Regions from separate parts of the Paenibacillus sp. FSL L8-0436 genome, predicted to be linked through region 1. Evidence: riboswitches for the same ligand, from Rfam matches in the RefSeq annotation. Region 1 holds a riboswitch; each other region holds the start of a gene.
The links. A riboswitch is a leader RNA that binds a small molecule or an ion and turns the genes downstream of it on or off. The one in region 1 is predicted to bind cyclic di-GMP.
Positions count from the first base shown of each region.

Region 2: linked by a shared signal. The riboswitch ahead of NSS79_RS01965 (anti-repressor SinI family protein) and the one ahead of NSS79_RS14665 (hypothetical protein) in region 1 are both predicted to bind cyclic di-GMP.
Region 3: linked by a shared signal. The riboswitch ahead of NSS79_RS03340 (transglutaminase-like domain-containing protein) and the one ahead of NSS79_RS14665 (hypothetical protein) in region 1 are both predicted to bind cyclic di-GMP.
Region 4: linked by a shared signal. The riboswitch ahead of NSS79_RS05285 (PA14 domain-containing protein) and the one ahead of NSS79_RS14665 (hypothetical protein) in region 1 are both predicted to bind cyclic di-GMP.

Region 1 covers NZ_CP151955.1:3,200,920-3,208,802, reverse strand. The annotation lists gene NSS79_RS14685 (PadR family transcriptional regulator) at 1-88, shown strand, start outside; gene NSS79_RS14680 (alpha/beta hydrolase) at 105-911, shown strand; gene NSS79_RS14675 (ketoacyl-ACP synthase III) at 1,186-2,184, opposite strand; gene NSS79_RS14670 (hypothetical protein) at 2,223-2,582, opposite strand; gene NSS79_RS14665 (hypothetical protein) at 2,722-3,777, opposite strand; cyclic di-GMP riboswitch class I at 3,828-3,919, opposite strand; gene NSS79_RS14660 (nucleotidyltransferase domain-containing protein) at 4,046-4,813, opposite strand; gene NSS79_RS14655 (sigma-70 family RNA polymerase sigma factor) at 4,935-5,516, shown strand; gene NSS79_RS14650 (DUF4179 domain-containing protein) at 5,485-7,077, shown strand; partial or broken gene NSS79_RS14645 (GNAT family protein) at 7,090-7,467, opposite strand.
Region 2 covers NZ_CP151955.1:417,414-425,296, reverse strand. The annotation lists gene NSS79_RS02005 (PadR family transcriptional regulator) at 1-385, shown strand, start outside; gene NSS79_RS02000 (hypothetical protein) at 532-744, shown strand; gene NSS79_RS01995 (aldo/keto reductase) at 798-1,772, shown strand; gene NSS79_RS01990 (TasA family protein) at 1,863-2,684, opposite strand; gene NSS79_RS01985 (TasA family protein) at 2,766-3,269, opposite strand; gene NSS79_RS01980 (signal peptidase I) at 3,356-3,949, opposite strand; gene NSS79_RS01975 (hypothetical protein) at 3,968-4,990, opposite strand; gene NSS79_RS01970 (helix-turn-helix domain-containing protein) at 5,412-5,744, shown strand; gene NSS79_RS01965 (anti-repressor SinI family protein) at 5,845-5,997, opposite strand; cyclic di-GMP riboswitch class I at 6,025-6,109, opposite strand; gene NSS79_RS01960 (2-oxoglutarate dehydrogenase E1 component) at 6,594-7,883, shown strand, end outside.
Region 3 covers NZ_CP151955.1:712,070-719,952, forward strand. The annotation lists gene NSS79_RS03325 (glycosyltransferase family 2 protein) at 1-433, shown strand, start outside; gene NSS79_RS03330 (GtrA family protein) at 423-827, shown strand; gene NSS79_RS03335 (class D sortase) at 924-1,535, shown strand; cyclic di-GMP riboswitch class I at 1,613-1,694, shown strand; cyclic di-GMP riboswitch class I at 1,766-1,848, shown strand; gene NSS79_RS03340 (transglutaminase-like domain-containing protein) at 1,862-2,668, shown strand; rRNA gene NSS79_RS03345 (16S ribosomal RNA) at 3,073-4,628, shown strand; rRNA gene NSS79_RS03350 (23S ribosomal RNA) at 4,874-7,802, shown strand.
Region 4 covers NZ_CP151955.1:1,141,026-1,148,908, reverse strand. The annotation lists gene NSS79_RS05285 (PA14 domain-containing protein) at 1-1,812, opposite strand, end outside; cyclic di-GMP riboswitch class I at 1,825-1,905, opposite strand; gene NSS79_RS05280 (sugar phosphate nucleotidyltransferase) at 2,043-3,416, opposite strand; gene NSS79_RS05275 (UDP-glucose/GDP-mannose dehydrogenase family protein) at 3,820-5,160, opposite strand; gene NSS79_RS05270 (glycosyltransferase) at 5,165-6,265, opposite strand; gene NSS79_RS05265 (glycosyltransferase family 4 protein) at 6,364-7,503, opposite strand; gene NSS79_RS05260 (glycosyltransferase family 4 protein) at 7,497-7,883, opposite strand, start outside.

The DNA of each region.
Region 1 (7,883 bases):
GTTAACCTTAAACTATGGAATCCTGTCAACCGAAGCTAGACTGCAGTGGTGCAAAGAATCAATTGAATGGTTAAATCAACAGCGTTAACGAGGGAGTGAAAAAAGTGAATCAGAGTGAACTGCATAACATCCAGGGTGTAAACTTTAACATCGAAGTACAAGGAACAGGTGAACCGCTTGTGCTGCTGCATGGCGGCTACTCCAACCTCAAGGTGTGGGATCTCCATGTGGAAAGACTGGCTCAAGCTTATCAGGTGATCCGGTATGATCAGAGAGGATATGGACAAAGCGACGCTATCACCACCCCCTTCTCCTATTATCAGGACCTGAAATCCGTTCTGGATCATCTTGGGATTACCCGTGCCAGTGTTGTCGCCTCTTCCTTTGGAGGAAGTGCTGCGATTGACTTCGCTCTGGCCTATCCGGATCGTGTCAGCAAGCTAATCCTTGTTGCCCCTTCTGTTAACGGCGCCAAGTATCCCTTGCGGCTGTCCTGGGAAGGCATGAAGGATTTCCTGAGAGTCCGCCGGGTTGGAATCAACAAGGCTGCGGAGCATTTTATGAAGAACAGCTTCTGGCACTACCTCGTTCCACAAGATCAGACGCTTCGGGCTCAATTCAAAGAGCTTTATGTCAGTAATGAAGTCTTTTATCAAGGCAAGCCCAATTTGCATCGTCCTTTAATGCCTCAGGCCTACAGTCGCTTAAATGAAATCAGTCATCCAACACTTGTTATGGAAGCCGGGCTGGATTTACCCTTCAACAAGCAGATCTGCAGTTACGTACATAAGAATATTCCAGCTTCAGAATTCGTCCAGCTGCGTCAATGCGGCCATTATCCGCATTTTGAGCAGCCTGCTGAATTTATAGAGTTGATTATTGAATTCTTAAATAAAGACCATATAAGTTGAACTTTAGACTTACCGAGCCGGCATAGAACGCAACTGCGGTGAATGTTTGGACTTCCGGCCACTGTTGTCTTCAGATTTCTTGATTTTAACCGCTATTAGCGGTAGAAATCCGAAGACAAAGGCGGACACTACCGTTCCTCCAGTTCCAAAATCCCCCTCCGCTGCTTTTGCCTCTAGGTAGTTCTTTAGTTCAACTTATATAGACAAAAAAGCCTGCACCAAAGCGCAGGCTTTCGTTGTTTTTCTATCGCGTTCCATTACTGTAGTGGTGATGTTAGAGTCTCCACAAGGTAGCACAACTCGTAATACCCGCGCCTACCGACCACATAAAAAACAAGTCGCCGGGTACCAGCGTCCCGTCCTTAATCGCATGGTGAAGGGTGATAAACGGACTGCTTGTGCCCGTGTAGCCATAAATATCCCCAATGTAAGGGAATTTAACGAGCTCCTCATCCAGCTTACCCGCGATATCTTTAATGACGCTCAAGTTTAACTGACTAAGGATATAGTGCTTCACATCACTTTTTGTATATCCATGTTCCTGAAGCAGCTGCTCAATATTGGATACTGCTGTCGGGAAAGCCACATTGACGTTGTACTCCGGATGAAGATAGATTTTCTTCTCTTCAAGCGACAGATGTTCTCCGTACATTTGCGTCATGCCTCCGGCAGGGAACTGCATATCCTCCGCCTTCTGCGTATTGGTGTAGTACGCCGAATCTATCAGACCGGAATCCGTATCCTCCACTCTCTCCAGCAGAACCGCACAGGCCGCATCTCCGCAAAGGCCCTTGGATGCCAGGTCCCCTTCTTTGTAGAAACGGGCAATCTGCTCCGACCCTACAATGAGTGCGTATCTCACTCTGGGCGTGGATATCATGGATCGGGCTGCTTGGTCAGCAGCGACAACCATACCTACACAGTTGGCATTGCTGTCATAGATAATGCAGGAATCTTTACCCTCCAGCGCCTGATGCACAAATGCAGCATCTGTCGGAGCGCTGAAATCATGTGTTCCTGAGGAGAATACGATCATATCCAAATCGCTTCCGCTGAGCCCACAGCTCTTCAATAACTTTTTGGATGCTTCAATAGCCATATAAAGCGTGCTCTCTTCATAGTCCGCCGCGTAATAACGATCCTTACGGCCAAAGAACTCCCAAATGCCGATAAGCTTGTCCGCTGAAGCTCCGGCCTGCAGAGCCAATTCCTCATTGCTGATCTTATAGGCAGGATGGTACACTTCGGTGCTTACTATTTTGACATTAGCCATGGTTGACCACCCTCTGCTTTAGATTTAGGATATACGATTTAGGATTTAACGATTGCCCAAGCCTCTTCCACCGTATCCACAAAATGTCCTTTAAATCCGGCGCTTGGAGCTACTCTCTGTAATTGAGATTTGGCTACTACTTTCTTCGGATTCACCAGAACCGCATGTTTAAAACTGTTATACAGCACATAGCAGCGTTCCAGAACCGGCAATATCTCCGGCTTGAAGGGCGCCATATCGTTGCAGTCAATAATCAGAGACATCTCGTGGATCGGCAAAGTCGGCATGGACACCTCGAATATTTCCACTTCTTTTACCGTTTCAGCCAATTCGGCAAATCCATGCAAGCTGATGAAGATGGTGTTGAATTCCGGGTACATTTTAGTTTCTGCGATCATTTTTTAATGACACTCCTCTTAGTTGTTTTTTTCAATTTGCGGTTGCGGGATTCATTGGAAATAGGTTCATACCCAAGATTTACCGCTTTACTACTATCGTCAAATTGCACTGTTTTTTTGATAGTTTCTGAGAATTCATTTATGGCGTTCTGACTATTGTACGAAGCACAATATAGTCATTTGCGTCGCGTGAGATCAGTGTGTCTTTATTAAAATACACAAAATTGTCCGCACTGCGGTTTCGTTCCCCAAGCAAAAAGAGTTCCCCGTTTCGGAGGTTCACTCCGCGGGCTACCAGTTTATTGTTCATCATTTCCGAGAACACCGCATAATTGTCACCTACAAGTAATAGATCATTCCGGTCGCCAATTACCCATTCACGTTTGAGCAATACTTTAACCGGGGCTCCGGCTTTACTGCGGTCCATCGTCATATAAATGAAGTAATTTTTGGTCTTCCCGGCAGCATCCACTTCTTTGGAGTCAATCATCCAGACAATATCTTTACCATTCGAAGCTACGAGGTTGAAGGATTCATTTTCTTTCAGCTTGTAAAGCTCAGTTGTTTTTGAACTTGGCAGATCATACAGATACAACGTGCCGGTGTCCCATTTGCTATAGATGAACTTGTCATCTACAAACTGGTGGACCTGATCAAAACCGAGATCATTGATGGTCTGAGTTTCCAGTGTCGTTTTGTTAGTGAAGTAAAAATCTGAGCCACTGCTGTGTACATAATATTTGTCACCCACACCCAGTAATTCCGGAGTTTTCACTTCCAGCGGAAGCTCGCTTGTTTTTTTGGTTTTCAAATTGTACTGTACCAGCTTCTTCGGATAGATATTAATTTGTTTAGTCACTTCAATTGTGGACTCATAATAATAAACACTGTCTCCCAGGAGCTGCAAGTTCGTTTTGAACGTGTTAGTAGAAGTAACTTTCTCCGTCGTCTTCTTCTTCCAGTTATGTAGGTACAGCTGATAAGCCCCTTTGCTATCCTTCTCCAGTGAAGCGATCGTGTCACCCGTGAACTTGTAGTTGTAGTCAAGCGGCATGTTATATGCAGTTTTGACATCTGTAAAAGTGTACTTCGCAGCTGCGTGGACCGGACTGGCAATCAGGGGTCCTGCAGCCAAGACCGCAGCCAGAATAAACGCTAAGCCTGGCCTTATTTTGTGGCGAATCTTCAAAAACATGTTTTTTTATTCTCCTTTTGTTGTATTTAGACAACAAAAAACCAAACTACATGAGCGTCCCCGCTGTCATGCCGCTTTCGTGAGCGGTTTAGACCGGTGGCTTTGCGTCTTCCGCCTTTCGGCGGAGTTGCCTTTGTTCATCAGCTGGCGCTTCCGAATCACAAACATATTTTGGTATTTATTATCTATCTAAATTTATAATTCGACAAGAGTAGTCATTATCCTCCTTTTTTCTCACATTCAAATATTGTTCGCTGTACCTGTTTTGTTACGATAGTGCGTAGATCCGTTTGACCATAAAATCGAAAAAACGCTGATTCCAGTTCTCTGACAGCCTTTCGGTCAATTCTGCAATTAACGCTGCAGCGAGGTCCACCAGCTTCTGGACAACTGAAGGTAATGCATCCGGTCCAAGACCATTTAACGCTCCTGTTAACTCATCCAGTTGCTGTGGACTGAGTTTGCGATGCAGTCTCTTGATGCCGAGCTGCGCTGTAAAAGGATCTATTACATGCCGCAGAACGGTCATTAGATCTGCCGCCAGATGACTGCCGAGCCGATGTGCCCAGAGCAAATCGCCGCGAAGATACGCGGTCTCAAATTCCAGAAGGCTGAAAGTGAAACCGGAAAGGAGCCTCGTAATCTCCGCATCCGACATGGGGAAGCTCTCTGCCTTGTAATTGGCAAGACATCCCTCGGGATCATGCAGGACAAGGATTTGCTCGATTTGTTTCAGACTCTCCTCAGTCACTGTATAAAGATCGAAATGCAGACCGTCTTCAAACACGCCAACAATTTGCGGCCCTACAAAGTTAGCTTCCGACCAGAATATCAGCGGTTTATAGCTCTCCATATGGGATATTCTGCGCGCTAAAAAATCCGTCAAGCCCTCGCTGTGGACCAAACAGTACAAATCAACATCCGAGTAAACATCCTGCTCTCCTCTGGCATGTGCGCCTTTCAGAAATACTGCCCTGACTGCCGGATCACCCTTTACGGCCAAGCCTATCAGACGGATTGCTTCGTCTTGTTTCATTCTCTCTTCCCCCTGCAATGTGTAGTATGATCTGAACATAATCTTTCTTTTTTTATTAAAAGTGAGAAATATTGTGGCGCTGGTGCGTCTTATATACAAATAAATCAATTGGAGGCACTGGATGAAGGCACAGGAAAACGACGAACAAATCATTGCCGAAGTGCTGCAGGGCAACCAGGAGGCCTTTGCGGTACTCGTAGACAAATACAAGTCGAGCTTGTATGGTCTGCTGCTCGGTATGGGCGCCAGTCACCAGGATGCACAGGATTTGGCCCAGGAAACTTTTATCAAAGCATACCAGAAACTCCGCGAGCATCATGGCCAATCAAGCTTTACCGCTTGGCTGTACGCCATTGCGATCAACCACTTCAGGTCACTGAAAAGGCGGAAATCCCCAGGCCTAACAAGCAGTAACTTACTGGAGGAGAAGGATCGCGGGCCAACCCCTGAAGAGCAGTATATGCGTAAGGAAGACGAGCTTGAAATGCACCGGAAATTGTCCAAGCTTCCAGAACGATACCGGATTGTACTGCTGCTTCGCTATACCAATGAATTATCCTATGAGGAAATCTCAGCGATAACGGGAATGCCTATGCACCAGGTCAAAAATTGTCTCCACCGCGCCCGCCAAAAGCTGAAGAAACAATGGTCGAAATCCAGGGAGGGTTCCAATGAAAAAATGGGCTTACACCAATCACAATGACTTGTCCGGCACTGATAACGATCTATTGACGGATTCACAATTGTATACAAGCTCTAATCTAGCTGATGATTTCACAGAGCGCGTTATGGAACAAGTTCGCAATACAGAGATACTGCCCGCCTCCGGGCAACAATTATCCGAGATATCCGGAATGCAAAAGGGCCGCACCCTAAAAAGAGGTTTAAAGTGGGGCAGCACTGTTGCTGCAGTGATAGGAATTGCTTCATTACTGTTTTTCATTGGCAGATCAGGTACGGTCTCAGAGACGCTGTCCAACCCTCCACAGAAACCGTTCCTCCTTGCCAACCAGTGGGCAGAGCTTGGTCTGCTGGACGCCAGAATACTCGGAGTGGTGCAGCAGCCTGGCATAGAGAAAACCGATAAAGGTTATACCTTTGTCCTGCAGGACGTAGTGGCTGATCCTACCCGTTTGGTGCTTAACATTAGCATTACGGATAAAACCGGACATGCTGCCAACGAAGCAATGTCCAAATTTAATACCAGCCAATTGGAAATCCATGATGAACAAGGACACAACATCGGAGAACTGAAAGAGATCATGCCCTTGGCCAGTGACATTTATGGAAACTCTGGTCAAGCCTCTCTGCTGTTGACTTACGTATTCCCTGATGAAGGCCCAGGAAGCACCGTAGTTATTCAAGGCAATATTCATGAACTGGCTTCAAACAGTGAAACAGAAAAGGTAGTCGCCGGAGACTGGAGCTTCAGCTATGAAGCGGATATGACCGCAGCGCAGGCATTAACAGTAACCACAGATTTGAAGGACCATGTCTATACTACTCCGGATGGGATGAAGCTGGAGATGGATCAAGTAATGCATACACCTGCAGGTGTCACACTGAAATTCAACACCTCGCTTACTGGAGAGGCAGCCAGCCTTATTTCTGCCAATATTAATAACGCTCTTGGGCTCATGTTCCATTTTGAGGATGAGAAAGGTGAAGAAGTTTCAAGAAGCAACCGTTACAAGTCCGGATATATTACCGACACTTCCTTCGGCTACACTGTCAGATCAACAGAACAAGCCGGCAAGCTGCACTGGACCTACTATTTCAAGAGCCTTCCATATGACAGCCGGCAAGTACGGTTCATCCTGGATGGTTACAATAGTCCCGTCAAGTCTAACGATTCAGTGACGTTTCATCCTCATGAGCTTAATGAGAAACCCGCAGTATTTAGTGCTCAAGGTGATGTGCTGAAGGTGAACAAGATAGAGATCAAGGAAATCAAGGACGAACCGGGAATATCCGGCTGGATGTCGGTCAGCGGCGAATTCACCAACAGATTTTCTAATGACAAGTGGGTCGCCCTCGATGGTCAAGGAAAAGAATACAAGGTTATTTTTAGAGGTGGTTACACTATGGATGAGAAAGTCACATTTGGTGAGACGGGCAATCATGTGAATGAAGCCTATCTTATTGCCAAAGGCATGACTGAGCTGCCCGAGGAGCTTACGCTCCGCCGGGTCATAACGGATAAAAGATTTACCGATGTGAACTGGAGCTTTGATCTGCCAAAAATCGAAATAAAAAAACCTTGAGTTGCTTCTATTCTATTGTGGATCTGGAACTTCTGATCCGATATGCCATTTGATGTAGTCATCTTTCAGGATGCTGTACACTTCAAGATCGACGATTCCTTTGCCTGACCATACACTGGCTTGTCTCAAAGTTCCTTCTTTCATGAAGCCGTTTTTCAGCAGCACCTTTTTGGAAGCCCTATTGGGAGGCATTACTTCAGCTTGAATCCTATTGATATCCGCATCATTAAACAAGTAATTTATCAATAGGAATAACGCTTCTGAAGCAATGCCTTTCCCCCAATGGGCCTGCTCCAAAAAATAGCCGACCGATACCCTATTTACTTTCTGATTAAAATCAAATGCCTCGATAATACCAAGTAATTTGTCATTATTATTACAGCTGAATATTTATGTAATTGCATCCCTCTTCATTTAATGTCTATAAATAACTTATCACACTTGTTTCTTTTTCCGGCCCGAATTGATATTTACATAAATTTTAAGATTCCCCCATTTGGGCGAGGACGTAACTGCGGTGAATATTTGGACTTCCGGGCGCTGTTGTCCCCAGATTTCTTGATTTAATCCGCTATATGCGGTTGAAATCCGGTGACAAAGGCGGTCGCTATCGCTCCTACAGTTCCAAATTTCCCCTCCGCTACTTTTGCCTTTTTATTTAGTACTTTAAAAGCATTGACCGATCTCCAGGGATCAGGTAATAATATACATATATATCATCAATAACGCAGAAGAAGAGTAAGTAGACATATGTGAGAGGACTTGCAGAGAGCCGGTGGTAGCTGCGAACCGGTGTCCGGCATATG
Region 2 (7,883 bases), 2.8 Mb from region 1:
CTCCAGCAACGACCGCCCGGATAAGACCATCTACCGGATTTCCGATAAGGGCAAAGCCCTGTTCGAACAGCTTGTCATTCAGCAGATCAAGAAGACCGATGAGGTCTTTCACCCGCTGTACATGGCTCTTGCGCTCTCGCGGTACATCGATCAGGGCAAGGTGGAGAAGCTGCTGCAGGAGCGGATACGCGAAGTTGAGCATCAGGTCAATTATGCTTATCAGGTGTACGAGGAGCATATCTCCATCGTCCCCCGGTCCGCGCTGCACTTGATGTACGGCAGATATGAGCATAGCCTCACTGAGCTGAAGTGGCTTAAGCGGCTCTATGACGACGTAGCCGCCCGCAAGCTCAGCGACATCGGAACACCGCTCGATTTGCAATAAACGTTATACACTGGAGGCCCTCAGGGGCCTCTTTGCTGTTTAACACCGGTCAAAACCGTTTATTAACGAGCAACTGCAACTGAACACCAGGCGGATATATAGGGCAACTCCGCCTCCTAACTTATAAGAGAGCGAGGAACTCACACATGAGTGAAGAAAAGAAATTTCAAGGAGACAAACGCGACCATCCCGAGCAGTATCCAACCGACACTCCCAGTCTGTTCGACCTGGACGAAAGCGAGCAAAATGTGGATCCGATTCCGCTGGAAGACCTGAAGCTGGAGAAAGAAGAAGAGAAGGATAAAGAGGGCACGAAACACCGCTCCTCCAGCGACAAAAAATACCATACCGGTTTCTAAAGTGTACAATATCCGGTATAACGTTAATCCTATTTCACGGAGGGATATTATTGCTGAAAACGCTGCCACTGCATACGCGCGGGATTCCAGCCAGCCGCATTGCTCTGGGCTGCATGGGACTGGGTGGAGGCTGGGACCATGAGCCGGTCACTGCCGGGAATGTCAGACAGGGACATGAGGCTGTTGAGGCTGCCCTGTCCATTGGAATCAACTTTTTTGATCATGCAGATATCTACACCCGCGGAAAAGCGGAGAAGGTATTCGGACAGCTCTTCAAAGACCGCCCCGGACTGCGGGAAGAGATTATTATCCAGTCCAAATGCGGCATCAAGCTGATTGAGCCAGGCGATACCTCTAACAGCTTCGACCTCTCCGGGGAGCATATTCTGAAGAGTGTCGACGGAACCCTCTCCCGGCTGGGCACGGAATATATTGATATTCTGCTGCTGCACCGTCCCGATCCGCTTATGGACCCCGAAGAAGTGGCCGAAGCGCTGAGGAAACTCAAAGCGGCGGGAAAGGTGCGTCACTTCGGCGTTTCCAACATGAGTGCCGCCCAGATCCGGCTGCTGGAGCATTATTGTGACGAACCGTTCGTCGTGAACCAGCTGCACATGAGTCTGGCCAAAATAAGCTGGCTGGATGCCATGGTCAGCGTAAACCGTGAACCCTGGAAGGACATCACCTTTCCCGAAGGTACCCTCGAATACTGCAGGACGCAGAACATCCAGCTGCAGGCGTGGGGTCCACTGGCCCAAGGCTTATTCAGCGGGCGTTCACTTACAGGCCAGCCTGAGAGTGTCGTGAACACGGCGGCAATGGTCCAAACGCTCGCCGAACAGAAGAACACCACCCCTGAAGTGATTGTCCTGTCTTGGCTGATGACTCATCCTGCGGCCATCCAGCCGGTAATCGGGACGGTGAATCCGCAGCGGATCGCCGCCTGTGTGGGCGCGGACAAGCTGGAGCTTACGCGCAGGGAATGGTACGACCTGTATGTCAGCTCGCGCGGCGGGAAGCTGCCGTAAGCCTCACATCCTCATTCGCATACCAAAAGGAGCGTCATCTCCGGTTCATGAAGGCGGAGATGACGCTCCTTTTATGTTCTATTCCTGATTCTAATTATTCTTCACCTGCTCAAAGTTGTTCTTGAAGGTGAAGTTAACCGATTTGCCTTGCAGGCTGTCATTATCAAAGCCGAGATCCGTATCGTCAACAAAAGTCACGTTATAGGCCAGATGCATCGTCTTCTTGGCAGGAAGAATCAGGTTCGGGAGGTTGGCATCCCGGCCTGCCCCGCTGTTGTACAAATCCTTAAGTGAACCTACATAAGCATCGGAAACGCTAACCAGTACAGTCTGGCCGTTATTGTCTACGCGGTATGTCCAATCGAGCACGGCTTCTCTGGCAATTGCGAAGGCTTCCTGTCCGTTGCGTGCCAGTGCCTTCAGGAAGGAAGGACCGTTAATCAACGATTTGAACAGCCGGTCTGCAGCTTCGTTCACCTCATTGAGTGCATCGGCATTAAGAGTGACGCCGCCTGGTGCAGCCAAAGCGGCTACAGTAACTACCGCTTGCTCACCGAATGCGAGCGCATCGGCCTGCTGTGCAGGTGTTCCTTCCGGGATGGCAATCAGATCGGTCAGTTTGGCATCCAGCGTTCCGGTATTCTTGATCAGCATGGCGCGGGTGTGGGTATCTTTCGGTGCCCACAATCCTGTTCCCATACGTCCGGCATCGGAGTCAGCCGTATAGAACATCGGGCCTTCAACCGGCACGTCATTGCGGTGAGTACTTAAGGACAACGTACCGGAAGCAAAGGTGTTGCCGGTGTTTTGGGCGGAGCTGGTGAACAAGGCATACGTGCCTCCACCAATGGCGGCGCAGAGCAGCACCACGGAGGAAAATGCGGCAATCAGCATTTTTTTCTTTTTCATCATTGAAATAAGTTCTCCTTATTAAAAAAGGGGGGCACCCCCTTTTTATTTGATTTTTAGTTATAGATCCGTTCGTTATAGTGCTTAGTTATTTTTAGTCTGCTCTGCATCTACTTTAATGGAGGCTGTACCCGACTTGCCTTGGTAGCTGTTGTCAGCTGCTTTCGGGAACTCAGCTTTGACATAAATCGTCTCCGATCCGCCCACAGCAAGCACACGGTCGGCAACGGTAAGCGGTACGGTTCCAGCCGCATCAGAGTATGCGGTAATGACCAGCGGGGTTGCTCCGCCGCCGAGGTCGCCGCCTACAGCCAGCGAGAGATCATAACGCAGCTCAAGCGTTCCTTTGTTGCTAACTACTACAGGCTGGATTTCAGAATCTCCCGGAGCCCAATTTGTGATGTTGAAATATTTCTGCTGAGCTTCATCCTTCTTATCCAGTTCAATCTTGAGCGTGCCAGCAGCAAACGTATTGCCTGTATTCTGTGCGGAACTCGTAAAGATAGCGAAGGATCCCCCGGCAATTAATGTTGCCCCCAGTGCTGTAGTCGCCATCGCCATTGCCATCGTTTTTTTGAGATTTGCCATTGTTATTTGTCTCCTCCTGGATCTCCATGAATGGAGTATGTTATGAATTATTTATTGAATCTTTCCTAACCACGTTAGGAGAAGCATCAACCGTTCGTAACAGGCGGGGATTCTCCGGGCGCAAGCTGCACCTCTACAGGATCCTCCATGCGCATGATCGATTTGAAGATTGTAATAAGGGACGAGATGACCAGAAAAATCCCCGGAATAACTATTACGACAATAATCCCGGCGGTCGATTTTACCCAGTTCATGAAATATCCCAGGAACGGAACGGTAAAGTCCGCATACTGTGCAACAACATTACTCGAAGGAATAGGATCTGCATCCTGCGCATCGTTATTGTCGCCTTTGGTGATATACTGGGTATTTTCCCCCGAGCCGAGCACGCTGACAATGCGGTGGGTAATCAGGCTGTTTGATCCATCCAGAGCTTTGTAAGTAATTACATCTCCTGGTTTAAAAGATCCCTGACTCTGTTCACTCACCGGTTTGACGGCAATGACAGCCCCCGTCTGGATTCCGGGCTCCATGGAGCCGGAGAGCACCGTTAGAATTTCCTTGCCGAGAATCTTGGGCGTCCCGCCATTCATCCGGCTAGTGATTGCAGATACCAGCGTAAGTAGAAAAATGAGAATTAACGCATACATCAATAGGTTACGAGTCCATTTAAGTATCACTGGAGAGCACCGCCTTGTTTAGAATACGCCTTGCTTTTCGCCTATTTTTACCGTTATGCTGTCAGGATTCGCGTCCGGGGCAGGGGCTTCAGGCTCAGCAGTCTTATCAGGCTTTGCTTGCTCCTCAGCTTCGAGCTTCGCCTTCTCTTCGGCTTCGAGCTTCGCTTTCTCCTCGGCTTCGAGTTTCGCCTTCTCCTCGGCTTCGAGCTTCGTCTTCTCCTCAGCCTCGAGTTTCGCTTTCTCCTCAGCTTCGAGCTTCGTCTTCTTCTCAGCTTCGAGCTTCGCCTTTTCTTCCGCTTCGAGCTTCGCCTTCTTCTCAGCCTCTTTCAGTCCTTGGATCACGTCAGCGGCCTCCGTATGCATCAACGAGGTTTCGTCCGCATAACTCCTAGCCTGTTCGGCCGCTGTCGATGCCTGATGATAGGCTGCCTGCACATAAGCGTCCACTCTTCTGATGGAGCTTAGCTTTCTAACCATCTCCTGAAATTCGCCCAGTGTTAGATTGGCTTGGCTGAGCAATTGTTCGAATACCGGGATATCGTTATTTTGTGAGGCTGTTAATTGATTAAAATCGACCTCATATGGAGAAAGTCTCTGGTTCACTTCATTGACTTGCTGCTCCAGCTCTAATTGCGAGCGTGTTAGATAGCCTTGAAGCTCAGCTAACAAAGCAGCCGCGCCGGCCGCAGCCTCACGCGTTTGTGCAGCAGCCTCTTGAATACCTCCAATACGTCCCTCTGCGGTCTCCGAGTCCGTATTCTTATCCGTTATCTCCGCTAGCACCTCTCTCGCCGCTTCACGCTGCTGGACCGCAAGCTTCATCGCTTCGCTGGCTTGGTTGGCAATGTGATCGACCGTGCTTGGAAACACAAATGCTGTGGTGATATTGGAGGATTCAGTTGCTGCGACGTTAGTCAGCAATGCATACGTAGGCGTTGTAATTTGGCTGATGCCATAAGCCGAAATCACTACGATCCCTGCAATTTGGGGAAGCGTATACCGACGGATGTTCCTATTCCGGGAAGAACGTGAAAGCCTCACAGGAGCCTCTCCTTTAGCTGCTTGCAATTTCCTGCAAACAAGGTAATCTATCAACACCCAGCCTTTATGACGAACGTTATTCGTTCGTTATTAAGAACCATGACGTAAGTATATGCCATTACTCCTACAAATCAAAAATCTCATTTTGTTGCAATATTCTTAATAAAGAACGTTTTATAGTTAATATTCTGCTTTTAGCTTCATTTCCCTCAGCTTATCGTACTTTTTAACGAACGTTATCGTATGAAAAATCTAAATGATACCGCAGAGGGAATAAAAATAATGGGAATGTGGAGTGGAAACGACATAAAAGGGGGATCATTCATACCGGAACTGATTCTATAGTGCTTTGTCCGTCTTCCGGTTATTTGTTATACTGTAACAAAAAGTACGGAGGGGCGTTTTTATCGTGCCAGATAATATGGGAAGTCGCATCCACCATCTCCGTCTGGAAAAAGGCTTGTCTCTTTCGGAGCTTGCGGATAAGGCTGATGTGGCGAAATCATACTTAAGCAATGTGGAAAGAAATATACAATCTAACCCCTCTATTCAATTTATTGAAAAAATCGCTGACGCACTTCAGGTGTCCATTCATGCGCTGCTTTACGGCGAGCCTTCCGATGTGCAGGAGTCACCTCTGGATGGAGAATGGTCCCGGCTCGTACTGGAAGCTATGGCTTCGGGTATAAGCAAGCGGGAATTCAAAGAGTTCTTGGACTATCAAAAATGGCGGCTGGAGCAGAAGGATTCCTGATTCATGCAGGTTTCTTCTACTTCCGGTCATACAGAAAGGGCACAGCGGAGAGATCCGCTGTGCCCTTTCTGTATGTACAAAAACTTTTAACAACCAACCGCTACATCGCCTGCAAAGTCTTCTCATTAAAAAATTGGCGGATTTCATCCGCTTTGATGCCCGCCTGCTTAGCCGACATCAGCAAATAGACCCATTCTAAATCCAGATCAACTGTCTGCAGTTCTCCGTTGTTCCCCTGGTTGGACTTATCCAAGAAATCTCCTCCTAAGATTACGCGTCCCCAGGCAGTCCGGCCGTCGTAGTATTTCTACATTAGACCCGAGACTTTGTGCCCCTGTCTTTCGGCAGGTTTACCCTTTACTGGATCCTTTACATGAAAGGATCTGGTTAGAAATTCATGAAACCGTTATCCGCAATAACATTATACAATATCTTACACGAAAAGTGTGTCGATTTATGGGAATATTGTATAATTAGAAACGGAAAATAATTGATTATTTTGCCAACTGCTTGTACAAATTACTCGATAATCCCAAAAAATTGTAGAACAAGCCTCTTTATCTATATATGTATATATGAAAACTGAAAACAACATTTTTATTTCGTTCATTTCAATCACACCGCTGCATCATTTTCATATAGTTAAGAAACCAAACTTATAATAGTTCTGTATGAATTAGGCACTGAATCATACCGTTTTGCGAACGGATTCAACCAAAGTATGAATTGATTACCCGCCTTGAAAGTTGCACAATAAGATGAGGAATGAAACCGCAAACATCGAAGCTCCACAAGGGCGCCGGCGAAATTTTGGCGCGCGTGGAGTTCATCCGTTAGGAGGATGTATTCATGGCAGCCAAAGATCCCTATAACGAAACTGTGTGGAGCAAGTATTACGGACCCAATCTGGGTTACATCCAAGAGAAATATGAGCAATTTGTAAAAGATCCAACTTTAGTAGAGCATAATTACCGCGATCTCTTCACCCTTTCCGGCCCCCCTCCATTGGCTCCCGATGCCGAGCAGGCACCGCTGCCTGTGGTTTCAGGAGATACTGAGTGGCTTAGAAAGGCCGTAAGGGCATCCAAGCTGATCGCCAATATCCGCATACATGGCCATATGACCGCCAATATCGACCCGCTGGACCGGGGAAACAATCCGATGGCGAAATATTTGGAGTACGAAACCTATGATCTGACCCGCGAGGATCTAATGGCTATGCCCGCCTCGCTGATCTGGGAGAATGCCCCAAATGACGTTCATACTGCTTGGGATGCCGTTCACCGGATGCGCCAGGCCTACACGCAGACCATTGCCTATGAATTCGGGCATGTGCGTGACGAGCAGGAGCTGCGCTGGCTGAACAGCCAGGCGGAATCTACCAGCTCCCCCGCGCCTCTAAACAATACAGAGCGCAAAGAATTGCTGAAAAGGCTGATTCAGGTAGAGCAGTTCGAAACTTTCCTTCATAAAACCTTTGTCGGCCAGAAACGCTTCAGCCTGGAAGGTAATGACGCCTTGGTGCCGATGCTGGATGAAATCGTGCGTGCTGCCGCTCATGACGGTGCCGAACATATCCTGATGGGTATGGCGCATCGCGGACGGCTTAACGTCCTGGCGCATATCCTGGGCAAACCTTATGATATTATTTTCTCGGAATTCCATCATTCGCCGAACAAGGAGCTGTTCCCTTCCGAAGGCTCCATGGGCATCAACTACGGCTGGACCGGCGATGTGAAATATCATCTCGGCGCTGACCGCGCCGTCCGTGAAGGAGAAACCGTCCGTACACGGATCACTCTGGCCAACAATCCGAGCCACTTGGAATTCGTCAATCCGGTGGTTGAGGGCTTCACGCGTGCGGCCCAGGAAGACCGCAGCACTCCGGGTCTGCCTAAGCTAAATACGAATAAAGCCATGGCTGTGCTGATGCATGGCGATGCTGCCTTCCCGGGTGAAGGCATCGTGGCCGAAACCCTTAATATCGGCAAGCTTAAAGGTTATCAGAACGGCGGTACAGTGCATATTATCGTCAATAACCGAATCGGATTCACGACGGAAAGTGAAGATTCCCGTTCTACCCACTATGCCAGTGACCTGGCTAAGGGTTATGAAATTCCGATTGTGCATGTCAATGCC
Region 3 (7,883 bases), 2.5 Mb from region 1:
AAGCTGGGTCGGCTTCCGGCAGACGATGGTGGAATATGTGCGGGAGGAACGTTTTGCAGGTGAAACCAAATACCCGCTGAAGAAAATGATCCGGTTTGCGGTTGACGGCATCACCTCATTTTCACATAAGCCGCTGAAAATAGCCTCATATGTAGGCTTCTTTCTCTCCTTCTCCAGCTTTGTGTATCTGTTCTTTGTATTGTTCCAGAGAATCTTTTTCACCTCATGGACGGTTCCGGGCTGGGCTTCCATCGTCGGTGTGAATTTGTTGTTTAACGGCATCGTGCTGATGCTGCTTGGCGTAATAGGTGAATATATTGGACGGATATATGATGAATCCAAGGATAGACCGCTGTATATCGTGCGTGAGACCAAGGGTTACCGGGGCGGGGAGCATGAGGAGCGGCAAGAGGACAATGATTATGGCAGATAGGAAGCTGAATGCGGGATTTATCCAGTTTTTAAAATTTAATGCTGTAGGCTTACTGAATACGCTGATTGATTTCGCCGTATTTACCTTGCTGCATTCTCTGGGTATGATGAACACCCCGGCACAGATTATTTCTTATAGCGCAGGGACAGCGAACAGTTTCTTTTGGAACAAGAAGGTGACCTTTAAGGATAAGAGTCAGACTAGCAAGGACAGTTTTGACCGTATGCAATTAGTCCGATTCATCATACTGAACCTGGTTGTACTGGGGATATCAGTGCTGCTGATGCATCTGCTAACGGACAAATTTGGAGTTCAGGTGCTGATTTCCAAAGTGCTGGTTACGTTCGTCACCGTCATTATCAATTTCTTTGGCAGCCGTAAATGGGTATTTTAAGTCAGATGTCGGGCCGTGGAGTTTCTTTATCTAAAAGATCGGGGGGATTTGATGCGTAAGTTTTCCTATTTGATCATAATTGCAGGAGTTCTAGTCATGCTGTATCCAAAAGCGAGCGAATGGTATAACGACCGGCAGCAAGAGAAGCTGCTGAAGGAGGCTGAACAGGCTTATAGTGAGCTGGCCCCTTCGTCAGAGCCCGATCTGAAAAAACAGTATGCCGAGGTCACTGCACTGCTGGCAGAAGAATCAGCTGGGGATGAACCAGCGCAGGCTGCCGAACCGGCAGAGCAGGAAATAGAGGTCGGCGGCAAAGTGACCGGAATTATCACAATCGACAAAATCGATTTGAAATTGCCCATATTGGAAGGGGCGACCAAAGCCAACATGAAACATGCCGCAGCCCATATGAAGGAAACCGCTCCAATCGGTGAAATAGGCAATGCTGCCATAGCTGCACACAGGTCTAGGACTGCAGGGAGATTATTCAACAGACTGAATGAAGTAAAGGTCGGAGATACCATTTCCGTCAAGACAAGCGATCAGGAGTATAAATACGAGGTTTATGATATCTCGATTGTTGAGCCTACGGATGTGTCTGTACTGAACGGGAATAAACAAGATAAAATCCTTACCCTCATTACATGTGATCCTTTGGTAAATCCGACCCATCGACTGATTATCCACGCTAAAATTATAAAAATTTAAATGAATTAAGTAGAAATCTAGTGATTTAGGTCTTGTAACTAGGCATTAATATGATACTATATAACTATAAAAGCTAAACACGATAACGGCAAACCTATCGAAAGGTAGGGACGCAAAGCTAAAGGGCCTTCCCGGTAAGGATGGCAGCCAGCTACCGAATGAAGAGGCTTTTTTTGTTTGTTCTTAAGATGAGTCTAGTATATTCCAATAGTAGTAGACAGATAAAGCTTAAACGATAACGGCAAACCTATCGAAAGGTAGGGACGCAAAGCTAAAGGGCCTTCCCGGGTATGGATGGCAGCCAGCTACCGAAAGGGGTTTTATCCATGAAGAAGTTCTATTATATGTTCTTGACCTTGTTCGTCCTGGTTACTTCAGTTCAAGTAAGTACAGCTAACGCTTCCAGCGTAGAGTCAGACTGGTTAAATACATCGCAATTGAGCCAAGGGGTTGTCCAAGTTTCCTATGATGTTCCCAAGGACAAACGTATCAAGCTCATGATTACTAAAGACAATAAGAGCTACTCTTATAACTTATATGCCTCCAAAGCTACAGAAACGTTTCCACTGCAGCAGGGGAATGGCGCTTATAAAGTGTCAGTCCTAGAGAACACCAGCGGCAACAAATACAAAGTACTTTCTTCCGAAACCGTAGACCTGAGCATGAGCAACACCAACGCCGTATATTTGAGTTCCGTACAGAATGTGAAATGGAATTCTTCCGATAAAGCAGTACTGAAAGCTAAGCAGCTTACGCAAGGGCTGACCACTGATGAAGCAAAGGTACAAGCTATCTATAATTACATCGTGGCGAATGTAAAGTACGACTACACCTTAGCGGCTAATGTTACGCAGGATTATATCCCGAACAACGACAACACACTCGCTAGTAAGAAAGGGATTTGCTACGATTATGCATCTTTGTTCGCCACCATGCTCCGCAGTGAAGGAATTCCGACAAAGCTGGTAATGGGCAATACGAGTTATGTATCTGTATATCATGCCTGGAATGAAGTATTGCTTAACGGCAAATGGGTAACGATTGATACGACAGTGGACGCCGGATTGGGTAAGAACAAAGAAACAGGCTTCACCAAAGCGTCGAGCAAATATACAGCAGCTAAGATCTACTAATCCAATAGAATGATGATTACCCTAAGATAACCCGCTTAATATTTAAGCCGGTTATCTTTTTTTTGTTTAAGGGGTTGCTTTTTTATATTGATGTGGGGTATTATAGGTAAGCGTTGTTAGAGCGCACCCAAGTAAATAAGGAATGGCTGAAAAGTTGTTTCAAAAAAAGCTTGCGTTTCTAAATCAAACGTGATATATTATAAGAGTTGCTGGTGACGAGATAATCGACACTCACAACGAGCTTGATCTTTGAAAACTGAACAACGAGTGAGTATGGAAATCACGCAAGTGAGATCCAAAATGGATGAGTTTCACAGCGTATTTATACGCTTTGGAAATTTCATCTTGAGAATGTAAATTCTCGTCAGATGTTTCAAATTGAGCAATCGCTCTTTCTAAATACCAATTTGGAGAGTTTGATCCTGGCTCAGGACGAACGCTGGCGGCGTGCCTAATACATGCAAGTCGAGCGGAGTTATGAAGGAGCTTGCTCCGGATTAACTTAGCGGCGGACGGGTGAGTAACACGTAGGCAACCTACCTCTTTGACTGGGATAACTACCGGAAACGGTAGCTAATACCGGATAATTCCTTTGTTCACATGGACGAAGGATGAAAGGCGGAGCAATCTGCTACAAGGAGATGGGCCTGCGGCGCATTAGCTAGTTGGTGGGGTAACGGCTCACCAAGGCGACGATGCGTAGCCGACCTGAGAGGGTGAACGGCCACACTGGGACTGAGACACGGCCCAGACTCCTACGGGAGGCAGCAGTAGGGAATCTTCCGCAATGGGCGAAAGCCTGACGGAGCAACGCCGCGTGAGTGATGAAGGTTTTCGGATCGTAAAGCTCTGTTGCCAGGGAAGAACGTCCGGTAGAGTAACTGCTACCGGAGTGACGGTACCTGAGAAGAAAGCCCCGGCTAACTACGTGCCAGCAGCCGCGGTAATACGTAGGGGGCAAGCGTTGTCCGGAATTATTGGGCGTAAAGCGCGCGCAGGCGGCTATTTAAGTCTGGTGTTTAAACCTTGGGCTCAACCTGAGGTCGCACTGGAAACTGGGTGGCTTGAGTACAGAAGAGGAAAGTGGAATTCCACGTGTAGCGGTGAAATGCGTAGATATGTGGAGGAACACCAGTGGCGAAGGCGACTTTCTGGGCTGTAACTGACGCTGAGGCGCGAAAGCGTGGGGAGCAAACAGGATTAGATACCCTGGTAGTCCACGCCGTAAACGATGAGTGCTAGGTGTTAGGGGTTTCGATACCCTTGGTGCCGAAGTTAACACAGTAAGCACTCCGCCTGGGGAGTACGGTCGCAAGACTGAAACTCAAAGGAATTGACGGGGACCCGCACAAGCAGTGGAGTATGTGGTTTAATTCGAAGCAACGCGAAGAACCTTACCAGGTCTTGACATCCCTCTGAATCCACTAGAGATAGTGGCGGCCTTCGGGACAGAGGAGACAGGTGGTGCATGGTTGTCGTCAGCTCGTGTCGTGAGATGTTGGGTTAAGTCCCGCAACGAGCGCAACCCTTGACTTTAGTTGCCAGCAGGTAAGGCTGGGCACTCTAGAGTGACTGCCGGTGACAAACCGGAGGAAGGTGGGGATGACGTCAAATCATCATGCCCCTTATGACCTGGGCTACACACGTACTACAATGGCCGGTACAACGGGAAGCGAAGCCGCGAGGTGGAGCCAATCCCAGCAAAGCCGGTCTCAGTTCGGATTGCAGGCTGCAACTCGCCTGCATGAAGTCGGAATTGCTAGTAATCGCGGATCAGCATGCCGCGGTGAATACGTTCCCGGGTCTTGTACACACCGCCCGTCACACCACGAGAGTTTACAACACCCGAAGTCGGTGGGGTAACCCGCAAGGGAGCCAGCCGCCGAAGGTGGGGTAGATGATTGGGGTGAAGTCGTAACAAGGTAGCCGTATCGGAAGGTGCGGCTGGATCACCTCCTTTCTATGGAGAATCGTCACCTGCAACGGTGACATTCAAATCGGAAGCTTAGCTTCCAAAACTCAGGTTTAGGCCTGTTACTCACTCGTTGGTCAGTTTTGAGAGTTTAAGCTCTCAAGTAACACCTTGATCCTTGAAAACTGGATACCGAAACGAATTTGCGTTTTAGAACATCTTTTAGCTGAAACTTGTGTGAACAAGTTTTAATTAATAGTGATACTAGCGATTTTCCTAACGGAAAACGCATTGGTTAAGCTAATAAGAGCACACGGAGGATGCCTAGGCGCCAGGAGCCGACGAAGGACGTGGCGAACAACGAAACTGCCTCGGGGAGCTGTAAGCAAGCTTTGATCCGGGGGTGTCCGAATGGGGAAACCCAGCTGTGGTAATTCGCAGTTACTTCTCTCTGAATACATAGGGGAGATAGAGGCAGACCAGGGGAACTGAAACATCTAAGTACCCTGAGGAAGAGAAAACAATAGTGATTCCGTCAGTAGCGGCGAGCGAACGCGGAACAGCCTAAACCAAGGGGCTTGCCCCTTGGGGTTGTGGGACGTCTCACATGGAGTTACAAAGGAATATGGTAGGCGAAGAGGTCTGGAAAGGCCCGCGATAGAGGTAAAAGCCCTGTAGCCTAAACTGTGTTCTCTCCGAGACGGATCCCGAGTAGTGCGGGGCACGTGAAACCCCGTATGAATCCAGCAGGACCATCTGCTAAGGCTAAATACTACCTGGCGACCGATAGTGAAACAGTACCGTGAGGGAAAGGTGAAAAGCACCCCGGAAGGGGAGTGAAATAGAACCTGAAACCGTGTGCTTACAAAAAGTCAGAGCCCGATCTAGGGGTGATGGCGTGCCTTTTGTAGAATGAACCGGCGAGTTACGTTTAACATGCAAGGTTAAGGTGAGAAGCCGGAGCCGCAGCGAAAGCGAGTCTGAATAGGGCGAATGAGTATGTGGACGTAGACCCGAAACCGTGTGATCTACCCCTGTCCAGGGTGAAGGTGCGGTAACACGCACTGGAGGCCCGAACCCACGTATGTTGAAAAATGCGGGGATGAGGTGGGGGTAGCGGAGAAATTCCAATCGAACTCGGAGATAGCTGGTTCTCCCCGAAATAGCTTTAGGGCTAGCCTCGGTGAATGGAGTGGTGGAGGTAGAGCACTGATTGGGTGCGGGGCCCGCAAGGGTTACCAAGCTCAGTCAAACTCCGAATGCCATTAACTTCTTGCCGGGAGTCAGACAGTGAGTGCTAAGATCCATTGTCAAAAGGGAAACAGCCCAGACCATCAGCTAAGGTCCCCAAGTGTGTGTTAAGTGGGAAAGGATGTGGAGTTGCACAGACAACCAGGATGTTGGCTTAGAAGCAGCCACCATTGAAAGAGTGCGTAATAGCTCACTGGTCGAGTGACTCTGCGCCGAAAATGTAACGGGGCTAAACACACCACCGAAGCTATGGCTAGATGCACTAGCATCTGGGGTAGGGGAGCGTTGTATGCAGGTTGAAGGTGTACCGTAAGGAGCGCTGGACAGCATACAAGTGAGAATGCCGGTATGAGTAACGAAAAGATCAGTGAGAATCTGATCCGCCGAAAGCCCAAGGTTTCCTGAGGAAGGCTCGTCCGCTCAGGGTAAGTCGGGACCTAAGGCGAGGCCGAAAGGCGTAGTCGAAGGACAACAGTTTGAAATTACTGTACCACCGTAATCCGCTATGAGCGATGGGGTGACGCAGGAGGGTAGTGACGCGGACTGATGGATGTCCGTCTAAGCAGTGAGGCTGGTGTGTAGGCAAATCCGCACACCATTAAGGCTGGGCTGTGATGGGGAGCGAAAATTGTAGTAGCGAAGGTCATGATCTCACACTGCCAAGAAAAGCCTCTAGCCAGGAGAAGGTGCCCGTACCGCAAACCGACACAGGTAGGCGAGAAGAGAATTCTAAGGCGCGCGGAAGAACTCTCGTTAAGGAACTCGGCAAAATGACCCCGTAACTTCGGGAGAAGGGGTGCCTCGGTAGGGTGAATAGCCCGAGGGGGCCGCAGTGAAAAGGCCCAAGCGACTGTTTAGCAAAAACACAGGTCTGTGCGAAGCCGCAAGGCGAAGTATACGGGCTGACGCCTGCCCGGTGCTGGAAGGTTAAGGGGAGCGGTTAGGACTTAGTCCGAAGCTGTGAACCGAAGCCCCAGTAAACGGCGGCCGTAACTATAACGGTCCTAAGGTAGCGAAATTCCTTGTCAGGTAAATTCTGACCCGCACGAATGGCGTAACGACTTGGGCGCTGTCTCAACGAGAGATCCGGTGAAATTTTAATACCTGTGAAGATGCAGGTTACCCGCGACAAGACGGAAAGACCCCATGGAGCTTTACTGCAGCTTGATATTGAATTTGGGTACGATCTGTACAGGATAGGTGGGAGCCGTAGAGGCAGGAGCGCAAGCTTCTGCGGAGGCGCCGTTGGGATACCACCCTGATCGTATCTAGGTTCTAACCTGGTACCCTAATCGGGTACGGGGACCGTGTCAGGCGGGCAGTTTGACTGGGGCGGTCGCCTCCTAAAGAGTAACGGAGGCGTTCAAAGGTTCCCTCAGAATGGTTGGAAATCATTCGAAGAGTGCAAAGGCATAAGGGAGCTTGACTGCGAGACCAACAAGTCGAGCAGGGACGAAAGTCGGACTTAGTGATCCGGTGGTACCGCATGGAAGGGCCATCGCTCAACGGATAAAAGCTACCCTGGGGATAACAGGCTTATCTCCCCCAAGAGTCCACATCGACGGGGAGGTTTGGCACCTCGATGTCGGCTCATCGCATCCTGGGGCTGAAGTAGGTCCCAAGGGTTGGGCTGTTCGCCCATTAAAGCGGTACGCGAGCTGGGTTCAGAACGTCGTGAGACAGTTCGGTCCCTATCTGTCGTGGGCGCAGGAAATTTGAGAGGAGCTGTCCTTAGTACGAGAGGACCGGGATGGACGTACCGCTGGTGCATCAGTTGTTCCGCCAGGAGCATGGCTGAGTAGCTACGTACGGACGGGATAAGCGCTGAAAGCATCTAAGCGTGAAGCCCCCCTCAAGATGAGATTTCCCAATTAGTAAGACCCCTTGAAGACGACGAGGTAGATAGGTTGGAGGTGGAAGTGCAGCAATGCATGGAGCTGACCAATACTAATCGGTCGAGGGCTTATCCAACAATTTAAGACGCAGATTCGTTTCGGATTCAGTTTTCAGGCGATCAAGCCTGCAACACCTAAGCTGCATGTCCTTTCAGAG
Region 4 (7,883 bases), 2.1 Mb from region 1:
TGTTGCTGTTGGCACCGGTGTTGGTGTTGCTGTCAGCGCAGGTGTCGGCGTTGCTGTTGCTGTTGGCACCGGTGTTGGTGCAAGCGTCGGTGTTGCTGTTGCTGTTGCTGTTGCTGTTGCGGCTGGTGCTGCTGTCGCCGCTAAAACCGGTTTTGCAACCAGGCTGAGTGTACTGTCCAATTCTGTCTGGCTGGCAGCAGCTGCCCCGGCATTCACAAACAATGCGCTGGCCGGAACCGTCCCTTTGACTTGGCTTTGACTTTGCCACATTAAGCGGATATTCGCATCGCCGGCATTCTCGTAATACTCGACCTTGATGTCGTACAACTGACCGCCTGTTAAAGCGATGCTTCCGGTACGCTCGGCTCCGCTCTGTTTCATCCAGCTGTCAATGACAGCTTTACCGTTAATATAAACGCGGATACCGTCATCCGAAGTGGTAAAAAACTGATAAGTCTCACTATACGTTGGCTTGATTTGACCGGTCCAGCGGACGGAGAAGGAATCTATACCGATTGAAGGATCCGGCGAACCCTGGCGCCAGTTAAAGTTAAGCAATGCATCATTGCGCACCAAGGCGGGCGTACCGGAAAGCGTCATGTTTTTGAAGTACTCTCCCTTAAGTCCGCTCACCACAGGCGCTTCCACTGAATCATTAGAGTCAGGCGTTGGCATTGCCGTCGGCTTCGGCGTTGGTGTCGCCGTTGGTGTTGCCGTTGCTGTCGGCGTTGGTGTTGCTGTCGGTGTTGGCGCAGCGGCTGGTGCACTCCAACTCTTATATTTATTCCGGGTCAGTGTATAGCTATCATTCATGAAACTCTTAATCGTAGTTGTGCTGTTTTTCTCATAGAGCATTTTTCCCCAGTTCATCATAAAAACGAAATTTTTCTGGGAGAGCTTCAGTTTGGCCGTGCTGGGCATCTCACCGTTTTCACCAATACCTATCGGTTTACCGGCAGCCAGACTAAGCAAACTGTCATAATACTTATTCATATAGTCGTTATCATATATATCTGCTGCAAGAACATCCACTTTGCTTGCGCCCGGATAGGTCAGCGCATAAGGATCAGACCAGGCATTCGGTGCATTGGGGTTCCATACCCACAACAGATTGTTTAATTGATGAACGTTCACGAAACGGTCATACATAATATTCCACAGTTCAGCAAAATTACTTTTCTTCCCCCACCAGAACCAGTCGCCGTTCATTTCATGATAAGGTCTCCAAAGTACAGGAACGCCTGCATCCCGCAAGCTTTTGAGCGACACCGCCACTTTATCCAGATCCGTGATCAGGCTGGCGTATTCTGCCGTGCCCGGCGTTACATACTTGTTAAATTCCTCTTGTTTGAGCGGCTTCTGCACATTGGACCAGAGGTAGGCAGTCCCGGGCAGATTCTGATGAAAGGTCATTACGACAATGCCGCCGTTCTTGTACCAGTTGATCGCGCTGTTCATCACATTCTTGCGCTGCGATGCAGCTGTACTCTCCGACTGGCCGCTAATTACGCCAAGCTCATATCCGTGAAGAGCAGCATATTCTCCGCTTGTTCCCTTCAACTTGTTGCTGAATTCATCCGGGCTCTCCAAATAATCGTGCTGTCCAGAGATAATCCCTTTTCCGGTAATGGAATAGAGGTTACTAAGCAGCTTGACAGCTTCGGCTGAAGCGTCCGGATTAACCGGCACTGCTGTGCTTGATGAGGCTTCTGCGGTTGAAGGCGACAGCCCAAATCCTAAAGGCACAGCGGTTAACAATACGGCAAGAGACAGCAAGGCGGACAGCAGACGAGACTTACGGTAAGTTTTCAAAATGATCTTCCTTTCGGTAGCCAGGCTGCCACTCTTGCGAAGGCCCTATGGCTTTGCGTCCCTATCTTTCGATTAGGTTTGCCTTTGTCGTTTTGGAAGGATTTATCCCTCTTACCGTAAGTATCGTCCCTATGAAGTTTTTATTTAGAGCATTAATAAAAATAAATTAATAAATGGTTCTAAATACCTGTTTTGGATCTGTAAAAATTGGTTAAATAGATTATTTAGGCCTAAGAGATAAACTGTTGCAAAGCTATATCTTCCCAATCCAAGGTGATGCGGATGTTATCCTCTTCCACCAGTTCCGAACCGGTCTGTACCTCGATAAACTCTACATCCGTCAGCGCAAGGATCGCATGTTTGGTGCCTTCCGGTATACGCACCACATCTCCTGCCTTCACATTATGCATCTTCTCATTAATCACAATGCTTGCTTCACCGCTGACAAATGTCCAGATTTCACTGCGTTTATGGTGCAGCTGGTAACTGATATTTTTACCCTCTTCGATAAAAATCCGTTTGGTCAGCACTTCATTTCCCTCATCGTATTTCACATAATCTATGACCTTATAATGGCCCCAGCGGCGTTCTTCGTACATCGGTCTTTGTTCAAAAGACTTCAGCACTTCCTTGATTCTCGGACTCTCCGCTTTATGGGTAACCAAAATCCCGTCCGGGCTGGCAGCGATAATCAGATCCTTCGCGCCGATCACCGTAATCGGAATATCCAGCTCATTAATCAGGCAAGTGCCTTCGGAATCGGCCGTCACGAACCCTTTGCCCACGTGGTTGCTGTTCATTTCTTCGGTCAGCGTGTTCCAGGTGCCCAAATCCTTCCAGAATCCGGCATAAGGCTGAACAACGATTTTCTCCTCTTTTTCCACCACTTCGTAATCAAAGCTGATGGAAGCAAGCAGTTTGTACTGCTTCTGCAGTTCCTCGTAGTTCAGCGGCAATCCTTTGCGCTGCAGAATATCAAGCAGATAACCCAGACGGAACGCGAACACGCCGCAGTTCCAGAGGGCATTCCGGCTGATCAGTTCCTCGGCCTGCTCACGGTCAGGTTTCTCCTGGAAGTGGCTTACCTGCAGATAGCCGCTTGCTCCCGCCTCAGCGCTGGTAGGAATGATATATCCGTATTTTTCTGAAGCATGCTCGGGTACTACACCCATCAGCGCCAGGTTCGCTCCGCTCTCCTGCATCGTTTGCTCAAGCTGCACAACTGTATCGAAGAAGGCGGCTTCCACATAAGGATCGACCGGCAGGATGGCCACGGTCTCGCTTGGCGAAACGCCTTCCATGGAATACAGGTAGGCTGCTGTCAGGGCAATCGCCGGAAACGTATCGCGGCGTTCCGGCTCAACGATGATGGGCACCTCGCTGCCAAGCTGGCTCTGAATCATTTCCACCTGGCTGCGGCCGGTAGCCAGATAAGCCGAACCCGACATATTAGCTTCCTCCAGCTGCCGCCATACCCGTTGCACCATGGATTCCGGTTCACCCGTCGGACTCTCAAGTACCTTCAGAAATTGCTTCGAACGTGAATCGTTAGACAATGGCCAGAGACGTTTACCTGAACCGCCTGATAGAAGTACCAGTTTCATATGGAACCCTCCTCATTATGTGTTGACGCGAAAATATCGGATTGTTATTGGTTGCTTCAAACGTGAAAAGCATAAGACTTAGCTGTTATGAGAGTCACTGCAAGGAATGTTTGGACTTTCGGCCGCTGTTGTCTGCAGATTTCTTGATTTATACCGCTGTTCACGGTGGAAATCCGCAGACTGCATAGGCTTCCGAAGCGAGCTTTCCTGCGGAAAGCTTTCAGGCGGACGCATTCGCTCCTACAGTTCCAAAATTCCTCTCCGTACCTGCCAACAGCCTAACTATTCGCTTCACCCGCAGGCGAAGCACCCTGCTAAAAGATCCGGCATCGCCGCTTGTTTGGCGGCAGGTAAGAGCGAAGTGCTTTACAGAGCTGGGAACTTAGCAGAGCAAGCTTGAGGCTTAGATCGCACCAGCCACGCTGGCCGAATACCCGCTCAGTCCGCCCATTTGCGGGCGTCCGACGGAATGGTACTCCAGGCCGGTGCCTTCGATCTGCTCCTTGGAGTAGACGTTGCGGCCGTCGATCAGAACCTGGCGGCGCATACTGCCCGCCAAGCGATGCAGGTCGATATCCTTGAACTGGCTCCAGTCGGTCAGCAGGCATACGGCATCGCTGCCTTCTGCCGCCTCTTCCGGCAGGCCGCACCAGCGGAGCTGCGGATGATCGTATTGCATTTTGAAGTTATCGGCGGCAATCGGATCATATAGCTTCACTGTAGCTCCCTCCGCTACCAGCGCTTCGACGATTTCCCGGGCAGGTGCCTCGCGTACATCATCGGTATTCGGCTTGAAGGCCAACCCCCAAATTCCGATAACCGCGCCGCGCAGGCTGCCTAGCGACTCATGAAGTTTGGAAATAATCATAAACCGCTGTCCTTTATTCACCTCAACCACCGATTTCAGCAGCTTGAACTCATAGTCTACGTTACCTGCGATCTGGATCAGCGCATTGGTATCTTTCGGGAAACAGGAGCCTCCATAACCAATTCCGGCCTGCAGGAAGCTTGAGCCGATTCTCCGGTCCATCCCCATGCCTTCTGCCACTTCGGTTACATCAGCTCCCACTTTTTCACAAATATTGGCAATCTCGTTGATAAAAGAGATTTTGGTTGCCAGGAAAGCGTTCGATGCATATTTGATCATTTCCGCACTGCGGATATCCGTTACGAAGATATTTTCAGTGAAGCCTTGATGAAGCTGGCGCATCGTTGGCTCCAAAAGCGGATTGTCCAGACCAATCACAATCCGGTCAGGATGAAGCGTATCGCGGATCGCCGAGCCTTCACGCAGGAATTCGGGAGCGGAGACGATATCGAAGGGATGATTCGTGTGGGAAGCAATCAGATTGCGGATTTTTTCATTTGTGCCAACCGGGACGGTCGACTTGGTCATGATGATTTTGTAGCCTTCCATCGCTTGCGCAATTTCTGTGGCTGCTCCCTCGATATACGTTAAATCTGCTTCGCCGCCCGGCAGGGAAGGCGTTCCTACAGCGAGGATGACGATATCAGAAAGGCGCACCGATTCCTGCAGATCCGCCGAAAAGGATAATCTGCCCTCACGGAGATTCATTTCGATCAGCGCCTCAATACCCGGCTCATAGATGGGGGATTCCATCCGGTTCAATTTATTGATTTTCTCCTCATCCTTATCGACACAGATGACATGATTCCCGTTAAGTGTAAAACATACGCCAGATACAAGACCGACATAGCCGGTACCGATTACTGCCAGCTTCATATAATCATCCTCCTTTAAGAAAATTAACGTAGGCCTGTTCCACATACTGCTTGAACTGAACCATAAACGTCTGTTCATCGAATTTATGCGCATGCCCCATAATCTTGCTGATGTCCCACGCATAGGACTCCACTTCGTGGATAGCCTTCAGCAGATCATCCACTTCCTGATTCTGAAAGAATACGCCATTGACATAAGGGACTATGGTATCCAGCGCCCCTCCGGCCTGATAAGCAATGACCGGTCTTCCTGCGGCATTCGCCTCCAGGGGCGTAATTCCGAAATCTTCTTCTCCCGGAAAAATAAACGCCCGGCATTTCGACATTAGGCCCGTGACCTCTTCATCCTCCAGCCGGCCCAGAAAAGTGACATTATCTTTGGCCATTCCTTCCAGACGCTTACGGTCCGGCCCGTCGCCGACGATATAGAGCTTAAGGCCATTCCGGCTAAAAGCCTCCACTGCCAGGTCGATCCGTTTGTAGGATACAAGCCGGGAGACGATCAGGTAATAGTCGCCGATAGAGCTGGAACTGGTGAAGCGGGCTGTATTGATCGGCGGGAAGATCACATCGGCATCCCTATGGTAATAGTTCTGAATCCGCGTCTTCACTACGGAAGAGTTAGCCACGAACTGGTTAACATTTTTGGATGTCCGCTGATCCCAGGTCTTGAGCCGCTGCATATAGACCTTGAGCAGTCTTTTGAACAGTCCGGAATTCGATTGCCGCTCCATGTACGTGTCATAATCCCAGGCAAAGCGCATTGGCGTATGACAGTAGCATAGATGAAACGTGGATTCGGGAACCTTTATGCTTTTCATAAAAGCACTGCTGGAGCTCAGGACGATATCGTACCCGCTAAAGTCCAAATCACGAATGGCCATCGGATAAAGCGGCAATACCCCTTTAAAATTGGCCTTCACTCCCGGGATCTTCTGCAGCCAGGAGGCCCGGATATCCGCATCTTTGAGGTTGTCGGTCAGGCGGCTTCCGTTAAAAACCGTCGTGAAGATCGGAGCCTCCGGATACATGTGGTGAAAGACCTCCACCACTCTTTCCGCTCCGCCCATTTGGATTAAGTAATCGTGCGCTATCGCAATTTTCATGTAAATCATCCTCAAAGTTTTATGGAGCAGCATCATCAAGTAGTGAATGCATGGAAGGAACGGTGCCCTTAAGCTTTAGCATTGTCCGGAAAAACAGCTCAGGTTGCGGCGAGCAATCCTTTGTAATAAGCGACGATGTCCTTGACCGTATTCTCGATGACAAAATGCTCTTTTACCCGCTTCATTCCACTTTCCGCCATCCTTCTTCGCTCTTCGGGATGGTTCAGCATCCAGGTGATGGAATCTGCAAGTACGACTGGGTCTCCAGGCTGGATCAGCAGTCCCGTTACACCGGGAACCACAATCTCTACCGGGCCGCCTTCATTGGAGGCGATTACCGGCAGTCCAGCCGCCATGCCTTCGACAATAACCTGGCCGAATGGCTCGGGGGTAATCGAAGTGTGAATCAGCAAATCAGCAGTTTTCATAAGGCCTTGTATGTCATCCACATGACCCAGCAGTTTGACGTTGGTAAGCCCATCCTGCTGCATCTTCTGAATTAATTCCTGTTTATATTCCTCTTCCCCGAACAAGGCATCACCGGCCAGCCAGAACTGGACACGGCTGTCATCCTTGAACGCTTTGGCAGCCTCCAGCACGATATGCTGGCCTTTCCAGTGCGCCAGCCGGCCCACCAGCAGGACGTTGAAATCCTTCTGGTCCCGTCTGCCGATGCTTTCGCCGATTGCTTTGGCAAAAGCGGAGTAGACCACCAGTGTCTTCTTCGAGCGCGGCAGCTCCAGCGCATTCAGCGTGGAATGGGAATTGGCAATCACGCCATTGGGAAGCAGGCGTGACAGCAGCCGGATCGCCTTGGCGACAACCGGCTTCAGGTACGGGGCACCGATATGGTCCCGGATATGCCAGATCAGCGGCACTCCCGCTTTCTTCGCGGCAACTGCACCGTAGAAGGCGGATTTCAGGGAGTTGGTGTGCACACAATCCACCTTTTCCTGTTTGAGCAGCGGCGCCAGCTTGCGGCCGTAAGCCAGCAGCTTGAACGCCGCAGCCGGAGCGCCTAGATTGACGGCATTTCTGCCGCGGCTACGGATGCTCTCATCAAGCGGGATGATGCGGACGTCGATGCCTTTTTCCCGCAGACGTTCAGCCAGCGCCCCTTCTTCGGCCAGGATGACCAGCGGCTGAATCTCTTTGCCGATGTTGGTGAGAATGTTGAACAGCGCAACCTCTCCTCCGCTCCACTTGGCGGTGTGATCAATATAAGCAACTTTTAGCATCCTGCAGCCACACCCTTTCCCAATGTTTGAAGGAATACCGATTCCACTTGATCGCCCACATGCTGCCAGGTGTATTTCTCCAGCACATGGTTTCTGCATTCGTCACGACCGGGAAGCAGCTTGCGGTTGCTGAGCATATGAATCATACCCTCCGCCATATCATCACTGGTCGAACCCTTGAACAGCAGCTCCGGACGGAACCCCTGCAGAATCTCTTTATTGCCTCCGACCGGAGTAGCCATAACCGGAAGACCGGAAGCCAGTGCTTCAACGGTAATAAGTCCAAAGCCCTCGAGTGCCTGTGAAGGAACCACGAACATGTCAGCAGCCTGGTAGTAGGAGGCCAGTTCATGATCGGGAATGTAGCCAAGCAGCCTGAC